3 regions of the Bacillus sp. C1 genome follow, and region 2 is predicted to be linked to each of the others. Evidence: riboswitches for the same ligand, from Rfam matches in the RefSeq annotation. Region 2 holds a riboswitch; each other region holds the start of a gene.

Region 1 (3,283 bases), on a different contig from region 2:
ATACTTTTGCATGATGTTTCTCGATCTTTTCACCAAGCATTTCAGCATAGCGAGATGCGTCAAGTGGTAAGAATGGAGAACCGAAGCAAGTTGAGAATGTCGCTTGCGGAGATGTTACGCCGCGCTCCGTTCCTGCTAGTTTACTAGTGTAACCGCTTAAGAAATGGTACATAGCTTGCTCTTTATTTAATTTACTGATTGGAGGTAATACGCCAGATGCATCAGCAGTTAAGAAAATAATTGTATTTGGATGTCCTGCAACACTTGGCATTACGATATTATCGATCGCATGTATTGGGTATGCAGCACGTGTATTTTCTGTTAATGCAGTGTCATTATAATCTGCAACGCGTGTTTGATTATCAATTACAACGTTCTCAAGAACTGATCCGAATGTAATTGCATCAAAGATTTGTGGCTCTTTCTCATGAGAAAGGTTAATACATTTTGCGTAGCAACCGCCTTCAATATTAAATACGCCGTTATCAGACCAACCATGCTCATCATCACCAATTAATTTACGGTGTGGGTCAGCAGATAATGTTGTTTTACCAGTTCCAGATAAACCGAAGAATAAAGCAACATCGCCTTCTTCACCTACGTTTGCAGAACAGTGCATCGATAAAATATCTTGTTCTGGAAGTAAGAAGTTCATAATAGAGAAGATTGATTTTTTCATTTCTCCAGCGTATTCCGTACCACCGATTAATACGATGCGTTTTTCAAATGAAACCATAATAAATGCTTCAGAATTTGTGCCGTCAATCGCTGGATCTGCTTTAAAACTTGGTGCAGAAACAATTGTAAATTCAGATTCATGATTTGTTAATTCTTCTTCAGTTGGACGAATAAATAATTGATGTACAAATAAATTGTGCCATGCATATTCGTTAATAACTTGTAACGGAAGACGATAGTTACGATCCGCACCAGCGAAGCCTTTAAATACGAACAATTCTTCTTTTTCTTTTAAGTATTCTAATACTTTTGTATATAATTTATTAAAATGTTCTTCAGAAATCGGTTGATTGACAGAACCCCAAGCGATCTTATCTGCAATCGACGCTTCTTTCACAATAAATTTATCTTTAGGAGAACGTCCTGTATATTTTCCTGTAGAAGCAGAAACGGCACCAGTAGAAGTCAATTTTCCTTCGTTTCTCATTAGTACTTTTTCCACTAATTGTGGAACGCTTAGTTGAATCTGTGCATTGCTTCCGTTCAGTAATTCATGTAATCCAATTTGGACATTCACAGTACTCATATTTATATACCATCCTTTTCATTTTAATGAAATATTTCTCGTAATCCCCACCAAGAGTATAACACAATCATATAAATAATGTATACTATTTATTTACTTTTGTTTGTGTGAATGTATTATCTTTCTTATTTATATTTCTTTCGACATAAATTGAGACTCTCATTGGGATCTTTTCATGACTAGAATACTCTCGTCAATGGGGCATTTTACTTGTCTTTTTTTACATTTTGAAGGTGTGATATTTTATTTTATGGTTAACGGGGAGGGATTCTATGAAAAACTTATTAGGAATATGTGAATATGAATTGACAAATGAATATCATTTCTTTAGTATAGGTTGGGACGGATACTCTCTTATCCCGAGCTGGCGGAGGGACAGGCCCGATGAAGCCCAGCAACCTCACTTGTAACGGTAATAAACAAGTGAATAGGTGCTAAAACCTGTGCGAGGCGAAAGGTCTCGAACGATAAGAGCGAAGGGCAAAAAGCAGTATGCAAGTAGCAAATTAAACCTTTCCTCTATATAATAGGGAAAGGTTTTTCTTTATACTTGTGTGGGAGAATAAATGAATGTCGCAGTTTGTGGCAAATTAAGGATGAGTTCCGTACAATATATACAATTACTGTAGGGAGGTTTACCAAATGACAAAACAACGTCATCTGTTCACATCTGAGTCTGTAACTGAAGGACATCCAGATAAAATTTGTGACCAAATTTCTGATTCAATTTTAGACGCGATCTTAGCAAAAGACGCAAATGCACGTGTAGCTTGTGAAACAACAGTAACAACTGGTTTAGTATTGGTAGCGGGGGAAATTACGACTTCTACTTATGTAGATATTCCAAAAATCGTTCGTGAAACAATTCAAGGTATCGGCTATACTCGTGCAAAATACGGATTCGATGCAGAAACTTGTGCAGTTTTAACATCTATCGATGAGCAATCTGCTGACATCGCTATGGGTGTTGACCAAGCGCTAGAAGCACGTGAAGGTCAAATGACTGATGCTGAGATTGAGGCAATTGGTGCAGGGGACCAAGGTTTAATGTTTGGTTTCGCATGTAATGAAACAAAAGAATTAATGCCACTTCCAATCTCACTTGCTCACAAATTAGCTCGTCGTTTAACGGAAGTTCGTAAAGATGAAACTTTAGAATATTTACGTCCAGACGGTAAAACGCAAGTTACAGTTGAGTATGATGAAAATGGTAAACCAGTACGCGTCGATACAATTGTAATTTCTACGCAACATCACCCTGATGTTACATGGGAACAAATCGATCGTGATTTAAAAGAACACGTTATTAAACACGTTGTACCAGCTGAGTTAATTAATGAAGAAACAAAATTCTTTATTAACCCAACAGGTCGCTTCGTAATTGGTGGACCACAAGGTGATGCTGGTTTAACAGGACGTAAAATTATTGTTGATACTTATGGTGGATACGCTCGTCACGGCGGCGGTGCATTCTCTGGTAAAGATGCAACAAAAGTTGACCGTTCTGCAGCATATGCAGCTCGTTATGTCGCGAAAAACATCGTAGCAGCTGGTCTTGCTGACAAAGCAGAAGTACAACTTGCATATGCAATCGGCGTAGCACAGCCAGTATCAATTTCAGTTGATACATTCGGCACTGGTAAAGTATCTGAAGAAGTACTAGTAGAACTAGTTCGTAACAACTTCGATCTTCGCCCAGCTGGTATCATCAAAATGTTAGACTTACGTCGCCCAATTTACAAACAAACAGCAGCTTACGGCCACTTCGGACGTACTGATGTAGATCTTTCATGGGAACGTACAGACAAAGCAGCAGCTTTAAAAGAGCAAGCTGGTCTATAATATAGGAAAAAAGCTTTGCGCGGGAGCGCAAAGCTTTTTTATTTGTAATTAGACTGTAGTAATGCAAAAAGCTCAATATCATGCCAATTCCCATTTCGAAATACAGCTTCTTTACAACTGCCTTCATGTTGAAAGCCAAGTTTTTTATAAAGATGTATCGCCTTATCGTTAAATGAA
Region 2 (3,283 bases):
AGAAGATCAAGATAAATATTTTGATCTGATGCTATCAGAAATTGAACGAATTGAAGTTATACTTCATGAATTTTTATCGATTGCAAAAACAGATGTCATTCCAACTGAAAAGAAAAACCTGTGCTCCATATTAAAAAATGTCGTTTCATTAATTAATACGAAGGCAATTATGACAAATATTCAAATTAATCTTCATCTCGAATCAAAAGAGTTAATGATGGATTGTTGTGAAAATCAATTAAAACAAGTCTTTATTAATGTTCTACAAAACTCGATTGAAGCAATGCCAAATGGAGGGGAGATCTCTATTTATGTGAAAAGGTCAGAGCGTGAAGAAGTTATGATTCATATCGTTGACGAGGGCGTAGGAATTCCTAAAGAAAGAATTAAAAAACTTGGAGAACCTTTTTATAGTACGAAAGAGAAAGGAACTGGCCTTGGACTTATGCTTAGTTATAAGATTATTGAAAGTCATCAAGGGAAAATTAGTATTATGAGTGAAGTAGGAATCGGGACATCGGTTACAATCTATTTACCAGTGTTTCCAAGTGAGCAAATGATTTCTCATGCACCAGCGGCACTTATAACAGAAGCTTTATGAAGAGTTATATAAAATAATAGAAACAAGAAGCTATCTTATAATTTGTAAGATAGCTTCTGCTATATATTCAAGTTTGAGAACTACAAAATTCTTATAATTTATCTATTATCCAGCGAATTGTACGGCATTTTTAGCATGTAAAAAAGCGGTGTCAAATACAGGAACAGAAAGATCTTTTTGCGAAATCAGTAACGGTATTTCTGTACAACCTAACAAAATTCCTTCTGCACCATATTCCATAAGGTTTTGAATGATTTCTAAGAAACGAGCTTTGGATTGCTGTGAAATAATACCGTTACTTAATTCTTGAAGGATAACATGATGAATGAAATTTCGTTCATCTTCTTTCGGAATGATCGTTTCAATACCATAGTTAGCTAGTCTTCCTTTGTAAAAATCCTGCTCCATTGTTTGTTTTGTTCCAAGTAAACCAATCCGTTTCACATCATGTGCGACAATTTCTTCAGCACTTACATCGCCAATATGAAGAAGGGGAATAGACACTGCTTGTTCTACTCCGTTCGCAAATTGATGTACTGTATTTGAACACATAAGTATACAATCTGCACCAGAATGTTCTATTTTTTTCGCCGCTTGAACGAGTTGACTTTGCACTTCTTCATATTGTTGATTTTGTAATAAATTTGTTACTTCACCAAAGTCCATGCTATATAGGACAAGCTTTGCGTGATGATTATACTGAGATAGCGTTAGCGTATTAATATGTTTATAATAAAGAGACGTTGATTCCCAACTTAACCCACCAATTAATCCGATTACTTTCACGTCTAATTCCTCCTCTTAATATATTTTGTTACGTCAATTATTCCATAATTCCGATAAGAATACAATGAATTATTCGTTTGGTTCACAAAAAAATAGAAATAGTAAGAAAAATATTGAAATTAATTTGCGTTAATGCAATAATACAACTTACAAACGAATACTTATCCAGAGAGGTGAAGGGAACGGCCCTATGAAACCTCAGCAACCCCTATATTCATACGAATAGGAAGGTGCTAATTCCGCAGAAGACATATTGTCTTTTGAAAGATAAGAGGATCATATCGAAATAAAAAATGACCTCTTCTATAAGAGGTCATTTTTTATTGGGAAGAAAGGAAGTGAAGACGCATAATTCAATTTTTTTTTACATATAGGACTAATATAGACTAACTAGAATGAAAGGGGAGTTCATATGAACAAATTATCTACAAAATTAGTCGTAGCAATTGGAATCGGTGCTGCAATATATGGGGTATTAGGTCTATGGGGATTTTCAATTGCGCCAAATACATTTATAAAGCCTGCTTTAGCTATATTAACAATTTTTGGGGCGATTTTCGGGCCAATTGCAGGACTTTTAATTGGACTTATCGGTCATACAGTGACAGATACAATCGCTGGATGGGGAATATGGTGGGGATGGGTGCTTAGTTCCGGTATTATTGGATTTACGATGGGGCTTGTACAAAAACGAGCAAGTTTCAGTGTGAAAAATGGAACATTTCGTAATCGAGATATTTCATATTTTGCTGTAACAGGTTTCATTGGGATTGTCATTGCAATTATATTTGCTGGTGCTTTTGATATTATCATTATGGGAGAACCTGTAGATAAAATTATGATTCAAGTACTTGGTGCAACACTTGCAGATGTTCTTGTATTTTTAATTCTCGGTTTACCAATCACAATTGGATTGGCCAAAGCAAATAAAAAACATACACATTTGAAAATTGAAAAGTAGGGAGATTACAATGAAGCCGATTATTTCTTTTGAACAATTTACATTTCAATATAAACAAGTGACAGAACCTACTTTAAAGGATGTTACATTTCACATTTATCCAGGAGAAAAAGTATTGATTGCTGGCCGAAGCGGCTCAGGAAAATCAACATTGGCCCATTGTATAAATGGGCTTATCCCTTTTTCGTATGAGGGAACAAGTACTGGGAAAATTTCGATATGCGGTAAGGATCCACGAAAAGGGAGTATTTTTGAACAAAGTAAGCATGTCGGAACTATTTTGCAAGATCAAGATTCTCAGTTTATTGGTTTAACTGTAGGAGAAGATGTTGCTTTTTCATTAGAAAATGATTGTGTAGAACAGAAAAAAATGAAGATCATTGTGGAAGAAGCGCTACAAAAAGTACAGATGCATACATTTCATTCACGAAGTCCACATGAATTATCGGGTGGGCAAAAACAAACTGTTTCTCTTGCTGGGCTATTAACGACGGAAGCTGACATATTACTATTTGATGAACCATTAGCAAACTTAGATCCTATAAGTAGTTTAAAAACAATAGAAGTTATACAGAAAATACATCAACAATGTAACAAAACGGTTGTTATTATAGAACATAGAATAGAAGAAATACTAAAATTAGACCTCGATAAAATTATATTAATAGAAGAAGGTAAAATTGTAGCGGTTGATTCACCGAAGAGAATTTTACAAACAAATATACTACAAAAAATAGGTTTAAGAGAACCTGTATATATTGAAGTATTAAAAAATATAAAAATGAATAGCTTAGATGAAGAAATATATCCGATTGAAACTTTAAATCGCGAGAAGTTGCATAGAGCGGTTAAACAATGGATGCTAAACGCTACTATGTCTAAAAAACAACAGAAAAAAGAAATTTTATGTGAAATAGAAAATATATCATTTTCAT
Region 3 (3,283 bases), on a different contig from region 2:
AGAAAACAAAACGCCAAATGGTATTTATTGCACTAGGTAGTGTGTTAATTATAGGTGGCGCTGTTTTACTTGGTATGACAAAAGCATAAATTAAAGACCCCCTAAGCATTAGAAATGCTTAGGGGGTTTTCTCTTAACTAATGAAATTTCTTCTTTTGTCATTTGACTTCCATTCTAACTATCCATCTATACATAAAAATAAATTGACTACAACAAGAATTCACATCACATATAAACCTGTCAAAATGTAAATGACAATACTAACAACATTATATAAACCATTTCTTTTTACAAATATCTCTCAAAGATGTTATCGTTTTTTATACACATTCGAAGTAGGAAGGAATAATGGATATGCCAAAGAAAAATAAAATTTTATTTATTGGTGCCGGTCGTATGGCAGAAGCAATCTTCGCTGGACTTCTCAAAACGAGTAAAGAACACATTGAAGAAATTATTGTATCCAACCGAAGTAATATAGAAAAACTGAAGCAACTCAAACAGCAATATGGTGTCTCAATTACAAATGATTGGCAGCAATCCATCCCGGCTGTCGATACAATTGTGTTAGCAATGCCACCATATGCGCATGATCAATTGTTAGCTGAGTTATCACCTCTTCTCACCAATCAGTTTGTTGTAACAGTTGCTGCTGGCATTGGTCCGTCTTATTTAGAAGAAAAGCTTCCTCAAGGTACGCCGGTTGCCTGGATTATGCCAAATACAGCTGCAACAATCGGAAAATCTATTTCTCTATATGCAATGGGGCATTTCGTAAATGAAGAACAGCAAGAAACATTGCAACTACTTTTAAAAGGAATTGGCACAGCACAGCTATGTACCGAAGAAGAAGTGCATCAACTTACCGCTATTACTGGAAGTGCGCCTGCATTCCTTTATCATTTTACTGAAAGCTTAATTGAAACAACAAAAAAATACGGAATCGATGAAAAAACAGCAAAACACCTTGTTATTCAAATGATCGCTGGCTCTGCTGCTATGCTAGAGCAAGAACAAGACCCAACTATGCTTCGTGAACAAGTAACAACACCCGGCGGTTCAACTGCAGAAGGGTTAAAAGTTTTATATGAATATAATTTTTCAAAGATGATGCACCAAGCAATTGAAGCAACAAATAAAAAAGCTAGGGAAAAATCATAACTTACAAAGTTCCATAAAGGTGTGAAAATACTTTGACTCAAGTGCTTTACTGGTGAAGAAGAAATTGTTACAAACCGTATTACTAAAAAGATGCATACCTTTAATTTTTAATCAGGAAATCCACTACATAAATAACTAACGGATTTCCTTTTTTCAAGGGTATTAAAAACTGAAAATTAAAACAATATTTCATTTTATTGACAGTTAATTGCTCGAGGTGTAATATTTTGAATAATCAAAGAAACAAAAAAATAATATAGATCACTATGTTTACTCATTGTATCAAGAGAGGTGGAGGGACTGGCCCTTTGAAACCTCGGCAACAGGTTCACTTTGAATACTGTGCCACTTCCTGCAAGCATTACGCTTGAAAGATAGAATGAGGGACTTCGTTTATATATGAGTACATTCCTTATAAACTAAATTCCCTCTTTCTGGATAAGAAAAGAGGGAATTTTTATTTCCCTCATAAATTGTTCATCAACTATTTTTAATAACTAAACAATTTAGGGAGGAATTTAGCATGAAAAAGAAATTTGTACCTACTGTCGCATCTGTTTTAGGAGCAAGTATTTTATTAACAGGATGCGGGAGTTATAGAGAAGATGCGAGTGCGACAAAGGCAAAAGATACAGCACCTGATAAACAAGTTTTAAACTTATCATCTCCTACGGAAATCCGTACAATGGATACTGCTCGCGCAACAGATACTGACTCTGGTCAAGTAATGAGAAATGTATTTGAAGGTTTATATAATCTTGGCGAAGGGAATAAACCAGTACCTGGAGTTTCCAAATCTCATGATGTAAGCGCAGATAAAACAAAATATACATTCCACTTACGAGATTCAAAATGGTCAAACGGTACCCCTGTCACAGCAAAAGACTTTGTTTTCGCTTGGCAACGTGCTGTCGATCCAGCAACAGCTTCTGAATATGCATTTTTATTCTTCGATATTAAAAACGCGAAGAAAATTAATAGTAAAGAGCTTCCAGCTGATCAACTCGGCGTGAAGGCAATTGATGACCACACCTTTGAGGTTGAATTGGAACGTCCTGTACCATACTTTATTAGTTTAACAGCCTTCCCAACATTCCTACCGATTAATGAAGAATTCTTCAAATCGCAAGGTGATAAGTACGCCTTAGAAGACAATAAGATTATCTATAATGGTGCCTTTACATTAAGCGATTGGAAGCATGAACAAAGTTTTAAATTTAAGAAAAACGCTAACTACTGGGATAAAGGTACTGTAAAGCTTGAAGAAATTAATTTTAATGTTGTAAAAGAAAAATCAACAGAAATAAACTTATTTGAATCAAAACAACTAGACCGTATAAAACTAACATCTGATTTTGTTGATAAATACCGTAAAGATACAAACTTTAAAGAACGTCCGAACGTAGGAGTACAATTTTTACGCATGAATCAGCAAAATAAAATTTTACAAAATGTTCATGCGCGTCAAGCTATCGATAAAACAATCGACCGAAAATCCTTTGTAAATACATTGTTAAATGATGGAGCCACACCTATTTATGGTCTCATTCCAAAAAACTTCGCAAAAGGACCTGATAACAAGGACTTCCGATCTATAAATGGCGATTTAACGAAAGTTGATCCAAAAGAAGCACAAGCATTATGGAAACAAGCAAAACAAGAACTAGGTTCAGAAAAAATAACATTAGAATTACTGACAAACGATACTGATCTTGATAAAAAAACAGGTGAATTTTTAAAAGGACAACTAGAAAAAACTCTAGATGGATTAACAGTAAATATAAAAACACAGCCACGTAAACAACAAGTATCGTTGCTGTTAAAAGGTGAATATGAAATTGGCATCGATGGTTGGAGCCCAGACTTTGCGGATCCAATTACATTTTTAGAACTTTTCACAACAAACAACCCTTATAACTTAGATCATTACACTAACAAAGAATTTGATAGTGTCATTGAAAAGGTTAAAACTGACTTAGCCGGAGACGAAAAAGCTCGCTGGGAGTCTCTACAAGCCGCTGAAAAAATCTTATTTAAAGATACTGTAATCGCTCCGTTGTATCAAAAAGGTGAGTCTTACTTAGAACGTTCTTACGTAAAAGGCATCGTTCAAGTAGACTTT

Evidence for each region. A riboswitch is a leader RNA that binds a small molecule or an ion and turns the genes downstream of it on or off. The one in region 2 is predicted to bind S-adenosylmethionine.
Region 1: linked by a shared signal. The riboswitch ahead of metK (methionine adenosyltransferase) and the one ahead of ACX5JI_RS25240 (ECF-type riboflavin transporter substrate-binding protein) in region 2 are both predicted to bind S-adenosylmethionine.
Region 3: linked by a shared signal. The riboswitch ahead of ACX5JI_RS23145 (peptide ABC transporter substrate-binding protein) and the one ahead of ACX5JI_RS25240 (ECF-type riboflavin transporter substrate-binding protein) in region 2 are both predicted to bind S-adenosylmethionine.

What each region holds. Positions count from the first base shown of each region.
Region 1 covers NZ_JBTMZT010000013.1:95,767-99,049, reverse strand. The annotation lists gene pckA (phosphoenolpyruvate carboxykinase (ATP)) at 1-1,264, opposite strand, end outside; SAM riboswitch class I at 1,616-1,738, shown strand; gene metK (methionine adenosyltransferase) at 1,907-3,106, shown strand; gene ACX5JI_RS22865 (GNAT family N-acetyltransferase) at 3,145-3,283, opposite strand, start outside.
Region 2 covers NZ_JBTMZT010000019.1:8,664-11,946, forward strand. The annotation lists gene ACX5JI_RS25230 (PAS domain-containing sensor histidine kinase) at 1-601, shown strand, start outside; gene ACX5JI_RS25235 (aspartate/glutamate racemase family protein) at 707-1,387, opposite strand; SAM riboswitch class I at 1,546-1,661, shown strand; gene ACX5JI_RS25240 (ECF-type riboflavin transporter substrate-binding protein) at 1,800-2,348, shown strand; gene ACX5JI_RS25245 (ABC transporter ATP-binding protein) at 2,359-3,283, shown strand, end outside.
Region 3 covers NZ_JBTMZT010000014.1:35,213-38,495, reverse strand. The annotation lists gene ACX5JI_RS23160 (GRP family sugar transporter) at 1-89, shown strand, start outside; partial or broken gene ACX5JI_RS23155 (nicotinamide riboside transporter PnuC) at 179-277, opposite strand; gene proC (pyrroline-5-carboxylate reductase) at 355-1,161, shown strand; SAM riboswitch class I at 1,438-1,542, shown strand; gene ACX5JI_RS23145 (peptide ABC transporter substrate-binding protein) at 1,685-3,283, shown strand, end outside.